3 regions of the Ensifer sp. KUDG1 genome follow, and region 3 is predicted to be linked to each of the others. Evidence: riboswitches for the same ligand, from Rfam matches in the RefSeq annotation. Region 3 holds a riboswitch; each other region holds the start of a gene.
The links. A riboswitch is a leader RNA that binds a small molecule or an ion and turns the genes downstream of it on or off. The one in region 3 is predicted to bind cobalamin.

Region 1 (7,385 bases), on a different contig from region 3:
CACCACTGCACATGGCGGCTGCCATAGACGGGCGCCGGACGCGTGTAGCGCGGCGGCTGGGCAATCGCTCCGCCGATGATGACGCCGGTGCCGAAGGCTGCCATCGGATACCACCAGCCATTGTAGTAGCGATAGCCAGGACGGCGGTAGTTATAACCGCGGTAGCCGTTGTAGTAGTAATAGCCGCCGCGACGCTCCATGCCCGGTCGGCGATACTGGACGTTGACCACATCGTTCTGCCGCTCGACGCGCGGCGGGGTCGGCGTGAAGGCCTGCGACGGGGCAGCCGACGTCACCAGCATGGCCGCCGCAACGGCCACGGAAAACCACCGGCCCATCCCGGACTTCAGCACGTTCTTCATCAAATCCCTCCATCACCGAAAGCATGTTGCGCGCCCCCGGCTTCGGGATGCCGCGACATTTCAACCTTTTCCATGATTTCACCCCGACCGAGGCCGATCCGGGGATGTCCCTCAGCCGGGAAATCCGAAATCGACCGATAACGCATAAGTCACCGGTTTTGTTCCATCTTCCGCGTCCTTTGGGATCAGGCCGCGCGGCCGACACCCGTTGCCGTGGCGCGCTTACCGCATCATCGACCACCTGCCGCGACCATGAAAGCAATTGCTTATATACAGCTGCAGGTCGGTATACATTCGCGCGCCGCTCCCGCACAGTCCGCGCGGGGGCTGGGATTTACGATGCGTTAACGATACTGTCGGCAATCTCAGAGAATGGCAAAGCGGTGTATCTCCACGACAGGGATGATTCTGCGCCTCGCGACCTTCATCGGTCTGGCTTTCGCGGCGGCGATCGCACGCGCCGGTGAACTGGAGCCCTGGAAGACCAAATCGAACGCCATCATCGTCGACGCCTATGAGATGAATAGCATCGACTGGGAAACGATGCTTGGCGACAAGCGCATTTCCGGCTTCATCGCCAAGGCCTCCGACGGCCTGCCCGAAAGCTTCTCCTGCACCGGCGACCACAACGGCGACACCTTCAACCACTGCAAGACCATGTGGCGCAAATACGCCGTCAGCCGCGAGCTCTACCAGACCCGCCGGATGATTGCCCGCTCGCATGGACTGCTGTGGGGTGCCTATCATCTTGCCCGTCCGGGCAATCCCGTCGACCAGGCGAACCATTTCCTTGATTACGCCGATCCGCGCGACGACGAACTGATGGTGCTCGATCTCGAAGGCATCGACCCGGACAAGTACATGTCGCTCGAGGACGCCGCCATCTTCGCCGGGCACATCAAGACCCGGACCGGGCGCTACCCGATCCTCTACACCAACCACATCACCGCCAAATACATCGCCGCGCACCGGGCCGAGCACCGGCTGCTGTCGCGTCTGCCACTCTGGTACGCCCGCTACAAGCCGGATATCCGCCAGGTCTTCCCGATGGGCAACTGGGACAGTTACGCGCTGTGGCAGTTCTCCTCGGGCATCAACTGCGGAAAGCGCCGCTGCCCCTACCGGGTGCCGGGAACGCTTGACGACATCGACGTCAATGTGGCGGCGATGTCGCCGCCGGCGCTAAAAGCGATCTGGGCACAAGGCGCCTTGCTGCCGGAAAAACCGCTACCGCTGATGCTCGTCGCCCAAGCCGAGCGGGGAACGGGCATGCAGGCGGTCGCACAGGCGACTGCGATCTTTAGCGAGCCGCTGCTCGTCAGCCGCGCCGACGCTGCGAGCGGCGTCGGCAGCGGCGTCGACATGATGGTGACCGGCTCGATCGATTTCGCCCGCCAGGAGCGCGCCCTGCAGGTGGCGATTGCCGGCAATGAAGCTGCCCAGGGCACATGCCCGAAAACGGCGACCGGCACCGACGCCCCGGCAAGCGTTTCGGCCAATCCGATCCCCTGCAACGCGCCCTAAGCCTGTCGCGTGAAAAAGGATCTCGCGCCAGGCTTTAAGCTCTCATCCTTTATGCACGTCGCTGCTGCAGAACTGCGGCGCACTTCTCGCGACATGCATTGACGCCCTCAGGCTTCGATCTGGACGTCGCCAAGTGGTCGCGAGCAACAGGCGAGGATGTAGCCCTCGTCGATCTCGTCGTCGAGAATGCCGCCATTGTGGTTCATCTCGACCTCGCCCGCGACCTTCATCACCCGGCAGGTGCCGCAGATGCCGCCTTCGCAGGCAGCGCCGATGCGCACCCCATTGGCGCGCGCCGCCTGCAGGATCGTCTGGCCGGGCTTGGCCTCGACCTCCTTGCCGCTCATGGTGAAGGCAACCTTGGCCGCCTGGACCTCGCCCTCGTCTCCGGCACCGGCGCGCACGGCGATCTCTTCGGCGGCGGGTGCCGCCGCCGGCTGGAAGCTCTCCTCGTGATAGCGGCCCATGTCGAAACCGGCCGATTTCAGCATCTCGCGCACGCCGCGCATGAAAGGCTCGGGGCCGCAGCAAAAGACGGTGCGGTCCATGAAATCGGGCGCAAGCAGCGGCAGCTTGGCGCCGTCGATGCGGCCGCGCAATCCGTGCCAGCCGTGGCGCGCCTCATGCCCCTCGACGATGAAGCCGAGGTTGAGCCCGGACATCTGCGTGGCCAGGACTTCCAGTTCCGAACGGAACAGCAGATCGTCCGGCCGACGCGCGCAGGAGATGAAGGTCACATCCGTCTCCGGCACGCAGTCCGCCATCCAGCGCGTCATCGACATCATCGGCGTGATGCCGGAGCCGGCCGAGATGAACAGGTACTTGTCGCCGGGATGGCGCACGAAGCTGAAATCGCCGAGCGGACCGAAGGCTCTCAGCTTCATGCCCGGCTTCAGGTGGTCGAACATCCAGCGGGTGCCGATGCTGTCGGCCTGCGCCTTCACCGTGACCGCGATTGAAAGCGGCCGCGACGGCGTCGACGACAGCGTGTAGGTGCGCATGACCGGCTCGTCGGCGACGGGCAGTTCGAGCGTTACGAATTGCCCGGGCAGATAGCGGAACCAGGCGGGCTTTTCCGCCCGGAAGGTGAAGGTCATGACATCGGCGGTCTCGACCACCGCCGATGTGCATTCGAGCATCTGCTGCCGGTCGATCCAGACATGCAGCGCGTCGAAATGGTGAAACGAGGAGGCCATCTGCATGTCAGGCGACCCTTGAAAGCGGAGCCGCGTCGCCGGCAAGGCGCTGCTCCATGAACTTGCAGTACCACTCGACGAACTGCATCACGCCGCCTTCGTGCTCGGGCGAATAGGGACCGGGCTCATAGGCCGGCGAGCGGATGCCGAAGGCATTCTCCTCGACGATCTGGCGATCCTGATCGTTGGTCTCGGTCCAGACATGCGTCAGTTCTTCGAGATTGTAATCGATGCCTTCGACCGCATCCTTGTTGACCAGCCACTTCGTCGTCACCTGGGTAAGTTCAGGCCCGAGCGGCAGTACGCGGAAGGTGATGGCGTGGTCGGCAAGCACATGGTTCCAGGTGGTCGGGTAATGGAACATCAGAAGCGTGCCGATCTGGCTCTGGGAAACATCGGCCGACAAAGCCCGCCTGACGGCGCGCGCGCCCGACATGGTGTAGCTTTCGGCATTGTCGACAAGCGGCATGCGGGCGGCGCGGAACTGGCCGGTCGGCGACATCCTGAATTCGCTCGGCAAGCCTTCGGCCTCGCATTTCGCCCAATGTTCGGCGATCACGGGATCATCCTTGGCGCCCTGCACCCCGGTCGCGGTCGGGGCTTCCGGATAGGTGCGGCAGAGTTCTGGATGATTGGCGGCGCAATGGTAGCACTCGCGGTTGTTCTCCCAGACGAGCTTCCAGTTGCCCTTTTCGATGATCGTGCTTTCGAAGGCGACCTTGGTTTCGCCGAGGCGGTGCGGCGCGAGATAGGGCGTGACCAGTTCGCGAAATGCCGCGAAGTCCGCAGGGTTCTCCGAAAGATTGATGAAGATGTAGCCGCCGACCGTTTCGCAGTGGATCGGTTTCAGGCTGTGGGCGGCCTTGTCGAAATCCTCGCCCATCTGTCGGGCGAACAGCAGCGAACCGTCGAGCTCGTAGGTCCATTGGTGATAGGGACAGACGAGTTTTGCCGACGAGCCCTTCTGCTGCGTGCAGACGCGGGAGCCGCGGTGGCGGCAGGAATTGTGCAAGGCGCGGATCGTGCCCTGGCGGTCACGGGTGATGACGACGGGAAAGTCGCCGACCTGGACGGTGAAGTAATTGCCGGCCCGCGGGATCTCGCAGTCATGGCCGATGAACAGCCAATCCTTGTACCAGATGTTTTCCAGATCCTGCCGATAGTAGTCGGGATCGATGTAGAAAGCCCGATCGAGGCTGTAGCCGTCGCGCCGACCCTTCAGCTTTCGAAGCATATCGTTTCTGGTTTCCATGTCCTGTCCTCATGCGCCATGTCTTGGAGAGGCAGGACAGGAACCCGCACGGGCGCACGCCCATGCGTTGTCGGCTCCGATCCGGCTGCCCGCCGCAACCCGTTACGGTTATGTCCGTCAAGGCTGGTTTCCGGGCTCAGGAGCCGTCCCTTCGGACCAGCCCGGCGCCTTCCCGGACGAACCGTCCAGTGGCCTTTGCCGAGGCTTTCGCTCCACCACCGTTGCGGGGGCAGCGCCGGGATTTGACCGGCTTCCCAATTCTCCGCCTTCTCTTCGAAGACGGCACCTTGAGTAAGGATATGTAATCGCGGAAACCGCCCTGGCAGCTGCCGGATAGCGACATCCAATTCCAGAATGACGACACGGGAAAAACCGCCATCACCGGCGCCTCTCTTAGATTTTTTACACTACAAACATATAGATAGCCCACATCTTGGGCATTTGCCGCCTTTTGCGGCGCGGGCGGCGCAGACGCGGGAAAGCTTCGCCCGTTTGCGACATCCCGTCAGATAGGGAACGCTCATGATGCAGCCAGGAGGCAATCATTCATTAACCATGAGCCGCTAGCCTAGCCGGCGGACGAGAGAGGTCCTGCAGGCAGGCAGATGGCGCGCTGACGATCATGGCAAAGTTGAGATACTACGACGCGGCAGCCGAGGCGCCGCCGACAATCCCGCCGAAGACGGCGGTTCATACCGAATTCCTGCGCACGGGCCGGATCAATCGCAGGCAATGGGTGCCGAGCGAACGGCGCTACCTGAGCTATGAGGAAGTTGCGGACAGGACGGGCAAGAAGCTCAACACCGCCGGCGACACGACCCATAAGCGGATCAACGGCTTTCACACCTCGATCCAGTTCCCGAAGATGATCTTCCACCGCACGCTCGTCGGCCGGCCGCATCTCGGCTACTGTCACGTGACGGCGGCGCGCACGCCGGTCACGCCCTCCAAGGACATCACCTGGTCCTTCTACTTCGCCAACTTCTACTGCGACCTCGGCCATGAGACGCATTTTTTCGAAGGCATCCAGCCCGGCTATTCGCGCATGTATTTCGCCGTCGCCATCGAACCGGGCGCGGAAGCCGGCCAAATGGTCATCAACCGCAATTTTCGTGACAACGGTCTGCTGTTTCGCACCGACGATCCCAAGGTCGCGCTGAAAAACGTGCTGATGCTCGGTGCCAAGGACGACGCGTTGCGCCGCATCATCCGCAGCCTCTGAGCCGAACCGGTTGCTTCAAAGAAAATCGTTCTGTTTTTCCGGTGCGTCCGTTAAGGAAGCATCGGAAAGGAAACGGCATGGCTGAGATCATCGATACGGAAAGGGAACCGGACCGCGCGATCGCGCGCGCCTGCGCCGTTCTTGCCGAAGGCGAACCGGTCGCCATTCCGACCGAGACCGTCTACGGCCTTGCCGCCGACGCCACCAATCCTGATGCGATCAGCCGCATCTACGAGATGAAGGGGCGCCCGCGCTTCAATCCGCTGATCTCGCATGTCTCCGACATGGCGATGGCCGAAGCCCATGTGCATTTCGATCCGGTTTCCCGGCAGCTGGCCGAAGCCTTCTGGCCCGGCCCGCTGACGCTGATCCTTCGGCAGCGCGCCGCCAGCACGGTTCATGCGCTGGCGTCCGCCGGCCTCGACACGCTCGGCATCCGCATGCCGGACGGCTTCTCGCGCCGGGTGATTGCCCGCTTCGGACGCCCGCTGGCTGCGCCCAGCGCCAATACCTCGGGCAAGATCAGCCCGACCAGTGCGGCCCATGTGGAGGCCGATCTCGGTGGAAAACTGAAGCTGATCCTCGACGCCGGCCAGGCCCAAATCGGCCTTGAGTCGACAATCATCAAGGTCGATGGCGACGAGATCCGGCTGCTTCGGCCGGGTGGCCTCGATGCTGCCGAGATCGAACGCCTGCTCGACCGTCCGGTGATCCGGCCGGAGACGGCAGGAGCGACGATCGAGGCGCCGGGCATGCTCGCCTCGCACTATGCGCCCGGCGCTGCCGTCCGGCTCGATGCCGCCGAGGTGCATGCCGGCGAAGCCTTGATCCGTTTCGGCGGCAATCGGATCGCCGGCGAGGAACAGGCGGCCATCGTTCTCGATCTCAGTCCGGCTGGCGATCTGCGCGAAGCCGCCGCCAATCTCTTCGACTACATGAAGCGGGCGGATGCCAGCGGCGCAGAGACCATCGCCTTCGGGCCGATCCCTTCGGACGGGCTGGGGGAAGCCATCATCGATCGGTTGCAGCGGGCAGCCGCACCACGAGGGTAAGATGGCGTGCGGCATCTTCTGCGCACCCGCCCTCAGCGAACGGCGCCAATTGCGGTTATGATCGCCGCCGACCAGGAACCGAGGATCACATCCTCAGATCGACCGATCCGATAGCGCACAGGCGCAACGCGAAGTGAGGCCCATGACCACCCTTCCCTCTCCCGAACTCATCGCCTCCTTCGCCGACATCGTCGGCAGCGCCAACGTGCTGACGGCCGAACCGGACAAGGCGCGCTATCTCGTCGAATCGCGTGGACTTTACCGCGGCACGACGCCGATGGTGCTGCGTCCGGGCTCCGTCGACGAGGTCTCGCGCATCATGAAGCTTGCGAGCGCCACCCGTACGGCGATCGTGCCGCAGGGCGGCAACACCGGCCACGTCGCCGGGCAGATCCCGCGGGAGGGCAAAGCGGACATCGTTCTTTCGTTGGAACGGCTGAACCGCATTCGCGACGTCGATCCGGTCGGCAATGTCATCGTCGCCGATGCCGGCTGTATTCTTGCCGACATCCAGAAGGCGGCGGACGAGCACAATCGCCTGTTCCCGCTGTCGCTCGGCTCGGAAGGTTCGGCCCGCATCGGCGGCAACCTCTCCACCAATGCCGGCGGCACGGCCGTGCTTGCCTATGGCAACATGCGCCAGCTCTGCCTCGGCCTCGAGGTGGTGCTGCCGACCGGCGAAATCTGGGACGGCCTGCGCCGGTTGAAGAAGGACAATACCGGTTACGACCTGCGCGATCTCTTCATCGGTGCCGAAGGTACGCTCGGCGTGATCAC
Region 2 (7,385 bases), on a different contig from region 3:
CCATGGTGTTTTCGGCATCGGCAAGGATGAAGCGCAGCCGCGGTTTCCCGGCGTGTTTCGCCTTGGCGACGGAAAGCATCGCTTCGGAGAAGTCCAGCGCCGTAACCTCGTGACCGAGATCGTGGATGAGCCTTGTGACCTCGCCCGTGCCGCAGGCGAGTTCAAGCACGCGCAGCGGCTTCACGCCAAGGGCGGTGCGGATCGGTTCCTGCCAGGCGGAAAACTCGGCTGCGGAAAGGATGCCGTGGCCGAAAGCGAGGTCGAAGGTTCTCGCGCGCTCCGACCAGTAGCTGCGGATCGCTTCCTTCAGATGAAAATTCGCGCGCCCTGCCCCTTCTTCGGTGTCGTTCGTCACTTTCCGAAACCGTTCCTGGCAAGGATCTCGTCAAACCGCTTGCGCGCCCGGGCCGGAACCTTGGCCGCCGCAAAGCCTGTGTCGACCTTCGCATCGCCGACGCGGATCACCATCACCATTCCCATCGCGAAATGGGGCGAGCACTTGATCCCGTAGAACCCCTCCGCGTCGAGCGTGACCTCGATCTCCTCGTTGATCCCGCCCTTGAAACCAGCGGTACCTTCGGGAACCATGCCGTCGACGGTCGCCGCGTTGTGGCCGCTGGTGGCAGCGATGAATTTCACCGTGTCGCCGGGGGCGATCTGGAGGAAGTCCGGCTCATAGACCATCGGTCCCGAAGCGTTTCGGTTGAGCATCTTCACCTCGTGCATTTCTGCTTGGGCGAACTGAAAAGCGGTGAGAAACAGGGACAATCCGAGGAGAAGCGCGCGCATGTAAATCCTTGCTAGGCTGAATGAAAGCGAAAGATGGAGGTTCCGTCCTCGGGGTCGACGACGATGCTCGCACGAACACCGAAGACGGCGGCGATCCGTTCGACGGTCAGGACTTCACGCGGCGGCCCCAGCGCCACCAGCCGGCCGGCGGACATCATGCCGACGCGGTCGCAGCCAAAGGCCTGGTTGAGATCGTGTAAGGCGACGACGGAGGTTATCGGCAGGTCAGCCACCAGCTTCAGGATCGAAAGCTGGTGCTGGATATCCAGGTGATTTGTCGGCTCGTCGAGCAACAGGACCTGCGGCTGTTGCGCCAAGGCCCGCGCCAGGTGAACCCGCTGGCGTTCCCCGCCGGAAAGTGTTGCCCATGAACGGTTTTCGAAGCCCGCCATATCGGTATCGTCGAGCGCTTGCCTGACAATCCGGTCGTCTTCGGCCGACCAGGGCTGCAGCGGCGTGAGCCAGGGCGTGCGGCCAAGTTCGACCGCATCGCGAACCGAGATCGCTTCCGTCGTCTCGGCTTGCTGCTCGAGGAAGGCGATCAACTGGGCAGCCTGGCGGCGTGGCATGGCGTGCAGCATCTGCCCGTTGATCCGCACCTCGCCCGACGTCGACCGGACGATGCCGGCCAGCAGCCGCATCAAGGTCGATTTGCCGGAGCCGTTGGGGCCGACAAGGCCGAGTGTCTCTCCCTGCCGCACGGCGAGATCGACGTGGGAAACGATCGCCTTGCCGCGGACGGACCAGCCGAGGTCGCGTGCTTCCAGGATCATGATCGGCGCCTCCCGCGGATAAGGATCAGGGCAAAGGCCGGTGCCCCAACCAGGGCGGTGATCACGCCGATCGGCAGCACCTGGCCAGGAACGATCGTCCGCGACAGGATATCCGCCGCGATCAGAAAGACCGCCCCGATGAGGGCGGTTGCCGGGCCGAGCCGGCCATGACGCACACCAACCAGGAAACGGGCCGCATGCGGTATCACGAGCCCGACGAAGCCGATGGAGCCGACAATGCTGACCATCACGGCCGTGACCAGCGCGGTAAGGCCGATCAGCACCACCTGGACGACCCGCACGGGCACGCCGAGCGACGCGGCGGACTCCGCCCCGAAGGAAAAGGCGTCGAGCGCACGGGCGTACCAGATGCAGGCCCCGAGCCCGACAAGGGCCACGGGCACGGCCAGCCAGACGTCCGGCCATCGCGCACCGCTGAGGTTGCCGAGCAGCCAGAACATGATGCCCCGCGCCTGCTCCGCGTTGGCCGACTTGGTGATGATGAAAGACGTCAGTGCGTTGAACAGTTGCGATCCGGCGATGCCGGCAAGCACGATCTGCCCTGTTCCGCGCAGGGTGACCCCGCCACCGGCGGCACGAGCGAGGATCGCCACCATGAGGAAAGCTGTCACGGCACCGACAAAGGCGCCGAGCGACATGGAGACCGCGCCGGCGCCGAGGCCTGCGACAGTGACGGCCACGGCGCCGGTCGAGGCGCCGGCGGAGATGCCGAGAAGATAGGGATCCGCCAGGGCGTTGCGCAGGAGGGACTGGAGCACCATGCCCGAAACCGCGAGGCCCGCCCCGCAGCAGGCGGCAACGATCGCCCGCGGCAGGCGGTAGTTCCAGATGATCCCGACATCGATGGGATCGAGCCCATAGGTCGCGCCGAAAATCTTGTTCGCCAAGGTCTGGAGAACCGTCAAGACGGGTATCGGCGTTTCGCCGATGCAGGTTCCGGCAAGAACGGCGGCAAACAGAGCCAATGTCCCCGTGGCTGCCCGGCCAAGCCGGGAAGCAGGGGCGCGCCGCGAGAGGCCGGTCTTCACTTCGCCAACCCGAAATCCTTAAGCGCAGCGGAGAGAACTTCGATGCCGGCGACCGTTCTGATCGTGGCGTCCATCGCGTGCGCATCCATGACGACGATGCGGTTGTTCTTCACCGCATCCATCTGGCTGGCAACCGGATCGGTCTTCAGGAACTCGATCTTCTTCAGGTAGTCGTCGGCCGGAAAGCGCCGGCGATCCATCTTGGCGATGACGATCATGGTGGGGTTGGCCTTGGCGATCGTTTCCCAACCGACGACCGGCCATTCTTCGTCCGAGCCGACCACGTTGCGGATGCCGAGCTTGTCCATCATGTAGGCAGGCGCTCCCTTCCGGCCGGCCACATAGGGATCGATGTCCATCTCCGCGCTGGAGAACCAGAAGGCCGCAGACACATCCTTCAAATTTAGCGCCTTGGCCTGCTCGATGGCGTTGGCCTCACGCTTGGCGAGTTCTGCGACGAATGCCTCGCCTTTGTCTTGAACATCGAAGATCTGCGCGAGTTCACGCACGCCCTGATGGATGCTGGCAGTCGAGAAGAGCGCGCTGCGCGTGCCGTCCACACCCACCGAGTTGTCCTTGGCGACGCAGTCGGCCGGCAGGACATAGGTCGGAATTCCCACTTCGTGGAACTGGGTTCGGGTCGCAACAATCCCTTCGGGCCCGACGTGCCAGACGAACTGCACGGCGACGAGCCCCGGTTTCTTGGCGACGAGGCTTTCAAAGCTCGGGTCGTTGTCCGCCAGGCGCGGAACCTTGGCATTGACCTCGGCAAATTCCGGCAGCACGTCATTGAACCAGACCGACGTACCCGTAACCTTGTCGCCGAGGCCGAGCGAATAGAGAACCTCGGTTGCCGCCTGCCCGACGGTCGCCGAGGTCGCCGGCGCCTTGTCGAAGGTGATCGTCTCGCCGCAATTGTCCAGGGTCAGCGGATAGGCGGTGGGTTCGGCAGCAGCGGCGGTGGCGAAGAAGGCGAAGCCAGAGGCGGCAAGCAGGAAACGCGAAGCGGTCATGGCACATTGTCTCCGATCTGTTGATCGCGCGGATCGGAGGGGACGAGCCAGGACGCAATGATCGAACCGATGTTCAAGAGAACATCGACAGCCGGCACTTGTGGCGCGACCAACGACATCGACAACCTCCCCGGACACCCCGCCCGGCTTGTTCAGTTACAGGTGTCGGTAGGTCTCCTGACTGACGGGTCTTGGCTCCCTCTCGGCCTTCCCGGACCATCGCCCAGTGGCATTTTCGAGAGAGGACTGGCCGCCTACAGTTGCGGGGGCAGTTTCGTTTCGCGGCGAGCCGCGGCGAATTCCCTGTTATTTCCTTTCGGAAACCGACGAGAATTCACTACTCAACGAACGAGTGGAGCGCAAGCATGAAAGCGGCGCTTTCGAAACCACTTGCCAAGAAAGGTAGAAATTCTCTCGCGTCTCGTAATTTCACTAAATATCACTCCCCGCAAATAGGGAGAACATTGCCGATTGTCGAAAACTATACACAAATGAATACTGTTTAAGTGATCCGTAATTCACACCATCCTGGGATTTACCCTTCGAGGCCAGTCTTCAGCCTGTCGAGAATGGCCACGGCATGGGCGGCATAGTCGCTGATCCAGCGGTCGTGAATGTGCTTGATCGGCAGCGCATTGAGATAGTTCCAGCGCTCGCGTCCTGCCCGCCTGACGATGATCAAGTCGGCGTCCTCCAGCACGTTCAGATGCTGCATCACGGTGCAGCGATCCATGTCTGAAAAGGCCGCGCAGAGCATGCCCGTGGTCTGCGCCTCGCCCTTGAGACGATCGAGCATCGCCCGCCTGCGCGGGTGAGCCAATGCCTTGAAAACCAGATCTTCGTCCTGCTTGCTTGACATGTTATGTTTTTACAACATATTGAAATCGGACGCAACGGAGACGGCGCCGATTAGACCGGTTTGCGAGCTTTCGCGAGCTCTCCAACCGAGCCTGATGGCAGGACTCCGTCGGTCGGAGTTCAGCCTTGCGCCGACACCTCCAAGCAAACCGCCCCAAAGGGAGATGATTGAGAATGCTGCCTAAAATCGCTTCAATGGAAGAGTGGCAAGTCGCACTCGAACAACAGATTGCCAGGGAGAAGGCACTTACCCGCGCACGCGATGAAGTGAGTGCCGCGCGCCGACGCTTGCCGATGGTCAGGATCGACAAGGACTATTCGTTCGAGGGGCCCGAAGGCACGGTAAGCCTCGCCGACCTCTTCGACGGACGGCGGCAACTGATCGTCTATCACTTCATGTTCGCGCCCGGATGGAAGGCGGGCTGCGACGGTTGCTCCTGGGTCGTGGACGCGATGACCCATCCGGCGCATCTCAACGCACGCGATACGTCCATCGTGGTGATTTCGCGCGCGCCGCTGGAGACGCTGCAGAAATACCAGGCCCGGATGCAGTGGCAGCACCCAGTCTGGTACTCTTCCATGGCGAGCGACTTCAACCACGACATGGGAGCCACGGTCGCCGATCCGGATGACCCGACAAGGACCAGCGAGCGCCATGGCGTCAGCATCTTCCTCAGGGACGGCGATCATATCTACCGCACCTATTTCAACGGTGCGCGTGGCGTCGAGTATCTCGGCAGCATGTGGACCTATCTGGATCTGACGCCCTACGGTCGCCAGGAAACATGGGAAGCCTCTCCCGCGGGATGGCCGCAGACAGAACCCTATGTCTGGAACCGGCGGCACGACGAATACGGGACCGAACCGGCTTTTTGATTTTCCGCGGCGGCGAACATGGAATTGTCGAGCCGCCGTTCCTACGTCTTGTCTGGCCGATCGCCAGACCTGCGTCATTGTCGCGCGCCCGAATAGGGATCGCGGCAATGGTGAAGGGATGCCGCCGGCCCGGCAGGGAGCGCCGAACGTGGGGATGGATCGCGCTTCTAAGAGGCGCGCCGATGGGGGCGGCAATCGATGGGAAACGAGACGCAAGACCGCAAGGACGGTCCGGCACCGAGCGGCAAGAAGTTTTGGCGGCGACGCGGCGTTCGGATTGCATCGATCATGTTGGCCGCCCTGCTTCTCCTGGTGGTCGCGCCGCTTGCCGTCATTCTCTACCCAACGCTGAAGACCTATCCCCGGAGCGACTTTCCGGCCGCAGCCTCGCAACTGGAACGCAACAGGCAGGACCTTGCCCATCTGCGGCGCCTGATCGAGGTTGACCGAAGCTTTTCGCCAGCCGCCCAGGCAGCGTTTACGGGCTCCCTTGATGCGATCGAACAACGGGCCGGCGATCTCGACCGCGCTGGCCTGGCGATGGCGGCTGCAAAGGCGGTCGCGCTCGCCGACAATGGGCACACCAGTGTCGTCGGGCTTGTCGGTGGTCACAGTTTCAATGCGGTTCCCGTCCGGCTCGGCTGGTTTGCCGAAGGCCTGTTCGTGATCGCAGCGACAGGCGAGCAATCGCACCTTCTGGGCGGAGAGATCCTTGAGGTGAATGGACGGGCGACGGAGGCCGTTGTCGATGCGCTGCGGCCCCATTTCGGCGGACCCGCCAATCTCGGCAGGGAATTCGTCCCGAATGTCGCAATTTCGCCGGAACTGCTCCATGCCGCCGGCCTTGCCGAAAGCCCGCAGGAAAGCGCCTATCTCATCCGTCTTAAGGATGGAAACGTCGCGCAAATCCCTCTTCTTGCCACGCCCGGCGCGCCGGAACCGTTAACCGCCCATGTCTGGCCACGACGCGATTTCAGTCCCCTGTCGCAGACCGGTCGCGACGTCGGGTGGCGGCACGTGCTCGACGACGTCACGCTGCCGGCCTATCTCACGCGCCCCGACGCCAATTATTGGCACCACTACCCCTTGCCCGATCTGCTCTATGTCCAGATCAACCGCATCAGGGATGCCACGCCGGAAGGCCTGTCGCAGGGGCTCGCCAAGATGCTGGATGAAGCGGAGAAAAAGCCCATACGCAATGCAGTCGTCGATCTGCGGTTCAACAATGGCGGCAACTACGAATTGACCGCCGATTTCTCGCAAAGGCTCCCGGCCATCCTGCCGCCTGACGGACGACTGTTTGTGCTGACCAGCGCAAATACCTTTTCGGCGGCGATCAGCACGGCGGCGCGCCTGAGGCATTTCGGCGGCACGCGCACGGTGCTTGTCGGCGAGCCGATGGGAGACCGGCTGCAGTTCTGGGGTGAAGGCGGCCGCACGGTTTTGCCGAACTCGAAGATCACTATCCGCTATTCGACGGCCTATCACGACTGGGAACACGGATGCAGCCTGTCGGAGATCAGGACCTGTTTCCTCCTGAATTACGCCTATGACGTTCCGGCAGGCCCGCTTCAGCCGGACATCCCGCGCTCGACGAGCTTTGCCGACTATGCCGCCGGCACCGACCCTGCAATGGCCGCAGTCATGCAGGTCCTCATGGTGGGCAACGCCGATTGAGGTGCCGCTTGGAAGCAAGCCCGGCCCGGCCATTCCGGTCGGCGGCGGATTCGCGCTGCGGCGACGCTTTACATTTTTTCGCCCCGTAGCTCGCTGGCTTGTTTGACCCAGTCCAGAAACTGCGCCTCGTCGAGTTCGTCGGCCTCATAGATGTCGAGATAGCGCACATCCGGCTGTTTCGACGTGCCGGGCGGCATGGGGCTAAACTGCGCGCCACGGAAGAAAGCGACCTTCACGTATTTCGTCATGCAGTGAAAGCCGAGGAACCAGACATCCTTTTCCATGCCATAAAAGGGAGAGTTCCACTTGACCGCCTTTTCGACACCGGGAACGGCCTCAACGATCAGCCG
Region 3 (7,385 bases):
GCGGATAGCGGTTGCCCTCGGTCGAGATCAGCTTCTGGATGAACTTGGCGTCCTGGTTGCAATTGCAGTTCTTGTTGAGGCGCACGGCAAATTCAGCCAGGTCTTCCTCGAGATTGTCGGCGTTTTCGGGAAAGGTCGCGAGGATGGAGAAAAGCACGCCGTTCACGCGATCCATGATGTCCTGGATCACCGCCATGAACAGCGTCTCTTTCTCGCGGTAGTGATTGTAGATGGTCTGGCGCGAGACCCCGGCAACGACTGCGATCTCGTCGATGCTGGCGCCGGAAAAGCCTTCCCGACAGAAAACATCGGCCGCGGCCTCCAGGATCGAGAGGCGTTTCGCGAATTGCCCTTTCTGCGGGCGAGCGTCAGCCGAGGCCAAATCAAATTTCTTCATGGACCGAAGATAGGCCCCATTGACGATTTAGACAATACTGTCTAATTTTACACATGTGTCCAAATTAATGGACGAAATGGTCAGCGCAGGATGCGGTTCCCCAACGCTCTATCCTGGCACGACGATGTCTTTGAGTTTCAATCCCGGCGGCAGCGGTTCGGCTGGCGCGATTTCTGAAAGTTCATTGCCATGACAACGTCCTTCCTTCGCACGGCGATCGTGCTCGGCCTGATCTCGGCGATCGGCCCCTTTGCAATCGACATGTACCTGCCGGCCCTGCCGTCGATCGGCAAGGATCTGGCGGCCGAAAATGGCGTCGTGCAGCTCAGCCTGCTGGCCTTCTTCATCTCCTTTGCCATCTCGCAGCTGATCTATGGGCCGCTCTCCGATATCTGGGGCCGCAAGGCGCCGCTCTACCTCGGCATCGGCCTCTTCACCGTCGCCAGCATCGGCTGCGCGCTTTCGACCGACATCGAAACCCTGATTGCCTTCCGCTTCCTGCAGGGCATCGGTGGTGCCGCCGGCATGGTCATCCCGCGCGCCGTGGTGCGCGACATGCACACCGGCGTTCAGGCGGCGCGGCTGATGTCGATGCTGATGCTCGTTTTCAGCATTTCGCCGATCCTCGCGCCGCTCGCCGGCAGCGCCGTCATCGGCTTCTACGGCTGGCGCGGCGTGTTCTATGCGGTGACCATTGCCGCCTTCATTGGCCTGATCCTGCTGTCGACGCAATTGCAGGAAACCCGGCCGAAGAAGGACCGTGCCGACAGCAGCCTTTCAAGCGCGCTTGCCGCCTATCGCCTGCTTCTGTCCGACCGCAACTTCCTGACGCTGACGTTCATTGGCGGCCTCGGCATTTCCGGCTTCCTCGTCTATCTCGCCAATTCGCCCTTCGTCTTGATCGACCACTACGGCCTGACGCCGACGCAGTACAGCATCGCGTTTTCGATGAACGCCGTGTCGTTCTTCGCCGTGTCGCAGGCGACCGGCTGGCTCGGCGAGCGTTTCGGTCTCGTCCGCGTGATGCAGATTGCCGTCAGTGCGTTCGCGCTGACCATGGTCACGATGTTTGTCGTCATGAGCCTTGGCTTCAACCAGTTGCCCGTCATGGCCGCGTTCCTCTTCGTCGGCTACGGCGTGCTCGGCCTTGTCATACCGACCTCGGCGGTGCTGGCGCTCGAAGACCATGGCGAGATCGCGGGTACAGCGTCTGCACTGATGGGCACGCTGCACTTCGTCACCGCGGCTGTGGCGATGATCATCGCCAGCCTGTTCTTCGACGGCACGGCGCTGCCGATGGCCGGCGCGATTGCCGCCTGCGCGCTCGCCGCGTTCCTGCTGACGCGGGCCACGATCGGCCGCAGCCGGGTGGTCGCGGCGGAATAGGGGCTGTTATTGCTGAACCAAAAGGCCGGCGAGGTTGTTCCTCGCCGGCCTTTTGTTTTCAGGTGTGACCGGATGGGCTGTCTTTAAAAATCCCAGTCTTCGTCCTCGGTCGCGACCGCCTTGCCAATGACGTAGGAAGAGCCGGAGCCGGAGAAGAAGTCGTGGTTCTCGTCGGCGTTCGGCGAAAGGGCGGAGAGGATAGCGGGATTGACCTTGCAGGCTTCCGCCGGGAACAGCGCCTCGTAGCCGAGGTTCATCAGCGCCTTATTGGCGTTGTAGTGCAGGAACTTCTTCACGTCTTCGGTGAGCCCGACGCCATCATAAAGCGCCTCGGTGTATTTCGCCTCGTTGTCATAGAGTTCGAGCAGCAGGTCGAAGGCGAAATCCTTGATCTCCTGGCGGCGCTCCTCGCTCAGACGCTCCAAAGCGCGCTGGAATTTGTAGCCGATATAGTAGCCATGCACCGCCTCGTCGCGAATGATGAGGCGGATCATGTCGGCGGTGTTGGTGAGCTTGGCGCGGCTCGACCAGTACATCGGCAGGTAGAAGCCGGAATAAAACAGGAAGCTCTCGAGAAAGACGCTGGCGACCTTCTTCTTCAAGGGATCGCCGGAGGAATACTCCGCCATGATCAGCGCCGACTTCTTCTGCAGGAACTCGTTTTCCTCCGACCAGCGATAGGCGTCGTCGACGTCAGGCGTCAGGCAGAGCGTCGAGAAGATCGAGGAATAGGAGCGCGCGTGCACCGCCTCCATGAAGGAGATGTTGGAAAGCACCGCCTCCTCGTGCGGCGTGGCCGCATCCTCCATCAGTCTGACGGCGCCGACGCCGTTCTGGATCGTGTCGAGCAAGGTGAGGCCGGTGAAGACGCGGATCGTCAGCGTCTGCTCCTCGGATTTAAGCGTCGCCCAGGAGGAAATGTCGTTGGAGAGCGGCACTTTTTCCGGCAGCCAGAAATTGCCGGTGAGCCGGTTCCAGACCTCCAGGTCCTTGTCGTCCTCGATGCGGTTCCAGTTGATGGCGCGGATGCGGCTTGCGGGTTTGGTGTGCATGTTCATCGGTTTGCCTTTTTGGGTCGTGTCAGCCCCTCATCCACGCGGTGAGGGAATTGCCCCTCATCCGCCTGCCGGCACCTTCTCCCCGCGCGCGGGGAGAAGGTGCGAGCCGCACCGTCCTAACGCATCCATCAGCGTTTCGTGGGGCACGTCCCCTCTCCCCGCGAGCGGGGAGAGGGCTAGGGTGAGGGGCACTTGATGGGAACGCGGCGTTAAAGCGCGCAGGAAACGCAGCCTTGGACCTGCGTGCCCTCGAGCGCCATCTGGCGAAGGCGGATGTAGTAGATGGTCTTGATGCCCTTCTTCCAGGCGTGGATCTGGGCGCGGTTGATGTCGCGGGTCGTCGCCGTGTCGCGGAAGAACAGCGTCAGCGACAGGCCCTGGTCGACGTGCTGGGTGGCCGCCGCATAGGTGTCGATGATCTTCTCCGGGCCGATCTCGTAGGCGTCCTGGTAGTATTCGAGATTGTCGTTGGTCATGAAGGCGGCCGGGTAGTAGACGCGGCCGATCTTGCCTTCCTTGCGGATCTCGATCTTCGAGACGATCGGGTGGATCGAGGAGGTCGAGTGGTTGATGTAGGAGATCGAGCCCGTCGGCGGCACGGCCTGGAGGTTCTGGTTGTAGAGACCTCCTTCCATCACTGCCCGTTTCAGTTCCAACCAGTCTTCCTGGGTCGGGATGACAATGCCGGCTTCCTCGAACAGCGCCTTCACCTTTTCGGTCGCCGGCAGCCATTCGGCCTGGGTGTATTTGTCGAAATAGTCGCCAGAGGCGTATTTCGAATTTTCGAAGCCGGCGAAGCTCTTGCCTTTTTCGACCGCCAGCCGGTTCGATGCGCGGATGGCGTGGTAGGTCACCGTGTAGAAATAGATGTTGGTGAAATCGATGCCTTCTTCGGAGCCGTAGAAAATGCGCTCGCGCGCGAGATAGCCGTGCAGGTTCATCTGCCCGAGGCCGATCGCGTGGCTGTCGTCGTTGCCCTTTTCGATCGAGGGTACGGACGAGATGTGGCTCATTTCGGAGACGGCTGTCAGTGCCCGGATCGAGGTCTCGATCGTCTGGCCGAAATCCGGGCTGTCCATGGCAGCGGCGATGTTCAGCGAGCCGAGGTTGCAGGAGATGTCCTTGCCCATGTGCTTGTAGGAGAGATCGTCGTTGAATTCGCTCGCCTCGCTCACCTGCAGGATCTCCGAGCAGAGGTTGCTCATGGTGATGCGGCCGGCAATCGGGTTTGCCCGGTTCACCGTGTCCTCGAACATGATGTAGGGATAGCCGCTCTCGAACTGGATCTCGGCGATGATCTGGAAGAAGTCGCGCGCCTTGATCTTGCGCTTGCGGATGCGGGCATCCTCCACCATCTCGCGATACTTCTCCGTCACCGAGATTTCGGTGAGCGGCACGCCATAGACCTGCTCCACGTCATAGGGCGAGAACAGGTACATGTCCTCGTTGTTGCGAGCGAGCTCGAAGGTGATGTCGGGGATGACGACGCCGAGCGACAGCGTCTTGATGCGGATCTTCTCGTCGGCATTTTCGCGCTTGGTATCGAGGAAGCGCATGATGTCGGGGTGGTGGGCATGCAGGTAGACAGCGCCCGCGCCCTGGCGCGCGCCAAGCTGGTTGGCGTAGGAGAAACTATCCTCGAGCAGCTTCATGACCGGGATGACGCCGGATGACTGGTTCTCGATCTGCTTGATCGGAGCGCCCATCTCGCGGATGTTGGTGAGCGACAGCGCCACGCCGCCGCCGCGCTTGGAAAGCTGTAGCGCCGAATTGATGGCGCGGCCGATGCTCTCCATGTTGTCCTCGATCCTCAGCAGAAAGCAGGAGACGAGCTCGCCACGGCTCTTTTTGCCGGCATTGAGGAAGGTCGGCGTCGCCGGCTGGAAACGGCCGGAAATGATCTCGTCGACGAGATCGCGGGCAAGCGCCTCGTTGCCGCGCGCCAAGGCCATCGCCACCATGCAGACGCGGTCTTCGTAGCGTTCCAGGTAGCGCTTTCCGTCGAAGGTTTTGAGCGTATAGGACGTGTAATATTTGAAGGCGCCGAGGAAGGTCGGGAAACGGAACTTCTTCGAATAGGCGTGGTCGTAGAGATCGCGCACGAAGTTGAACGAATACTGGTCCAGCACTTCCTGCTCGTAGTAGCCCTCGGTCACCAGGTAATCGAGCTTTTCCCGCAGGTTATGGAAGAAGACCGTGTTCTGGTTGACGTGCTGGAGGAAGTATTGCTTCGCCGCCTGCCGGTCCTTGTCGAGCTGGATCTTCCCCTCCTCGTCGTAGAGGTTCAGCATCGCGTTCAGCGCGTGGTAATCCAGCGCCGCTTCCGTCGCCTTCAAGGGGCGTTCGAGTGTTGTGACGTCCAAAATCGTTCCATCCCGTTTTTGACATTGGCGACGTCCTCGTCGGTTCCGAGCAGCTCGAACCGGTAGAGAAAGGGCACCCGGCATTTGGCCGAGATCACGTCGCCGGCGATCCCGTAGGTCGCGCCGAAATTGCTGTTGCCCGCTGCGATCACGCCGCGGATGTGAGAGCGGTTGCCCGCGTCGTTCAGGAAGCGGATCACCTGTTTCGGCACGGCACCTCGGCCATCGTCGCCGCAATAGGTCGGCACGACGAGCACATAGGGCTCCGAGACCGTAAGCGCATCTTTACCCTCCTTGAGCGGTATGCGGGCTGTGCGAAGGCCGAGTTTCTCAACGAAGCGATGGGTGTTTTCCGAGCGGCTGGAAAAATAGACGATCAGCCCCATTGCTTCTCTCCCTCAGGAAAGCGCGCTGATCATGTCTGGGCGGAACCCCGCCCAATGCCGTTCGCCGGCGACGACCACTGGAACCTGCCGGTAGCCGAGACCCTGCACGAGCGCGAAACCGTCGGAATCCTCGGAGATATCGACGATGCGATAATCGATGCCCTGACGGTCGAGCGCGCGGGTGGTGGCGGTGCATTGGACGCAGGCGGGTTTGCTGTAGACGGTGATCGACATGGGTTCCTCGTGAGGGTCTGGCAAATGAGCGCAAAAAATCGGCGGGTCGCGCGAACGCGAACCGTGGGCTTGGCGATCGGGCACGAAACATCGCTCCCCGGTCGCTTCGACCGGAGTTGACGTCGTCAAGCTGGCCCAAGGTCGGTTACGCAACCGGGCCGGCTCGTTTTGCTCGGGCGCTCAGGAATTCCGCGGATGCGGGTTTTCAGGGCGCGGCCTTTCGATCAGGCGCGCAACAACGCGCACCCGTCCGCAGAAGGTGGATCTGAACTGGAAGAAACTGACATGACTTCACCCCGAAGCTTTCGACAGGCTGCCGGGGAGACGTCGAGACGATCCGGCAGGCTCATCCTGCCGCAATGCACCCAACCCCTCCGGACACCCCGCCCGTGGACGTTTGTTGCTCGAGGCAGGTCTCCTGGCTTACGGGTCAAAGCTTCCATCCCGACCTTCCCGAGGCCTCATGCCTCAGTGGTCCAATTCCGGACAGTTGCTCGCCGTCTACAGTTGCGGGGGCAGCTACGGCATAACCTTGGGCGGAAACCCGCCGGCGCACCGTATTCCCGTCTTAGCTCCCAATCCTTGCGAATCGGAAGAACCTCGAACACTAGATATAGTAGTTCATCGCAAATCTGCGTCAATAGGTTCTATATGCTGAAGGCGGGAGTGCAGAGGTCTTTTCTTTTTCGGTGTGGATAACGGGGAGTAAATGGCGGCGCGCAATCAATCCTGTGGATCGGGGGCGCCATGAGCGGCGCCCCCGGCTTGCTCAGGCGGCGAAGGCCGCAACTGGGCGGTTGCGGCTGTCGACAGCCACCATCACGAAAGTTCCGGTGACGGTCAGCACGCGCACGCCGCTGAGCAGTTCTTCCGACCAGAGCTCGACGTCTATCGTTGTGGAACTGCGTCCGGTCCGGGTGACGCGCGCCAGCGTATCGACGATCGTTCCGGCGGCGACACGCCGCTTGAAATCGCTACTGCAGGAGGCGAGCACCATCGCTTTGCCGGTCAGCCGGGTCGCGGCGACGAAGGCCGCCTTCGTCATCCGGGCGAGTGCATCGCCGCCGAAGAGCGCGCCGGCGCTGTTGGTCTGGCCCGGAAAAACGATGTCGGTCATGCCGACGAAATCCGCCGCGGGCACCACCGGCGCGGGCTCGGCGAGCGGCGGAAGGCGCCAGTCGGCACCTTTGTCCTGCGGCATCCCAACCATGGTGAACTGTCCGCGTGAGCAAAGATCGCGGCCGCCGGTCGCAAGGTCTTCGGCCACCATCTCGACGTCGACGACCATCGAGCGTCGCCCCACGCGCACCGGGCGGCCAGAGAAACTGACGATCTGGCCGATGCGGGCGGGTGCGCGAAAGTCGATCCGGTCGCAGGAGGCGGTGACGAAGGGAACGCGGCCGTGGCGGGTGGCGACGATGAAGGCGATCCGGTCCATCAGCGCCAATGCGGCACCCCCAAAGAGGGTGCCGTGATGATTGGTGTCGCCGGGAAAGACGATATCGACGAGGGTCTGTGGCGCCGGGGTTTCCCCCGACGCCGCTTCCGGGTGGTCCGTCAT

Region 1: linked by a shared signal. The riboswitch ahead of M2267_RS04150 (aromatic ring-hydroxylating oxygenase subunit alpha) and the one ahead of nrdH (glutaredoxin-like protein NrdH) in region 3 are both predicted to bind cobalamin.
Region 2: linked by a shared signal. The riboswitch ahead of M2267_RS14120 (ABC transporter substrate-binding protein) and the one ahead of nrdH (glutaredoxin-like protein NrdH) in region 3 are both predicted to bind cobalamin.

Annotation. Positions count from the first base shown of each region.
Region 1 covers NZ_JBNDIG010000001.1:848,057-855,441, reverse strand. The annotation lists gene M2267_RS04165 (BA14K family protein) at 1-362, opposite strand, end outside; partial or broken gene M2267_RS04160 (glycoside hydrolase family 25 protein) at 735-1,772, shown strand; gene M2267_RS04155 (2Fe-2S iron-sulfur cluster-binding protein) at 1,994-3,088, opposite strand; gene M2267_RS04150 (aromatic ring-hydroxylating oxygenase subunit alpha) at 3,090-4,334, opposite strand; cobalamin riboswitch at 4,439-4,639, opposite strand; gene M2267_RS04145 (DUF6656 family protein) at 4,957-5,556, shown strand; gene M2267_RS04140 (L-threonylcarbamoyladenylate synthase) at 5,634-6,608, shown strand; gene M2267_RS04135 (FAD-binding oxidoreductase) at 6,751-7,385, shown strand, end outside.
Region 2 covers NZ_JBNDIG010000004.1:348,073-355,457, forward strand. The annotation lists gene M2267_RS14100 (class I SAM-dependent methyltransferase) at 1-355, opposite strand, end outside; gene M2267_RS14105 (pseudoazurin) at 352-789, opposite strand; gene M2267_RS14110 (ABC transporter ATP-binding protein) at 801-1,562, opposite strand; gene M2267_RS14115 (FecCD family ABC transporter permease) at 1,559-2,611, opposite strand; gene M2267_RS14120 (ABC transporter substrate-binding protein) at 2,608-3,624, opposite strand; cobalamin riboswitch at 3,775-3,967, opposite strand; gene M2267_RS14125 (ArsR/SmtB family transcription factor) at 4,160-4,483, opposite strand; gene M2267_RS14130 (DUF899 domain-containing protein) at 4,657-5,358, shown strand; gene M2267_RS14135 (hypothetical protein) at 5,647-7,035, shown strand; gene M2267_RS14140 (DUF1801 domain-containing protein) at 7,104-7,385, opposite strand, start outside.
Region 3 covers NZ_JBNDIG010000006.1:168,233-175,617, forward strand. The annotation lists gene M2267_RS17100 (TetR/AcrR family transcriptional regulator C-terminal domain-containing protein) at 1-397, opposite strand, end outside; gene M2267_RS17105 (multidrug effflux MFS transporter) at 587-1,783, shown strand; gene nrdF (class 1b ribonucleoside-diphosphate reductase subunit beta) at 1,867-2,841, opposite strand; gene nrdE (class 1b ribonucleoside-diphosphate reductase subunit alpha) at 3,051-5,204, opposite strand; gene nrdI (class Ib ribonucleoside-diphosphate reductase assembly flavoprotein NrdI) at 5,174-5,590, opposite strand; gene nrdH (glutaredoxin-like protein NrdH) at 5,603-5,824, opposite strand; cobalamin riboswitch at 6,216-6,442, opposite strand; gene M2267_RS17130 (acyl-CoA thioesterase) at 6,594-7,385, opposite strand; gene metE (5-methyltetrahydropteroyltriglutamate--homocysteine S-methyltransferase) at 7,382-7,385, opposite strand, start outside.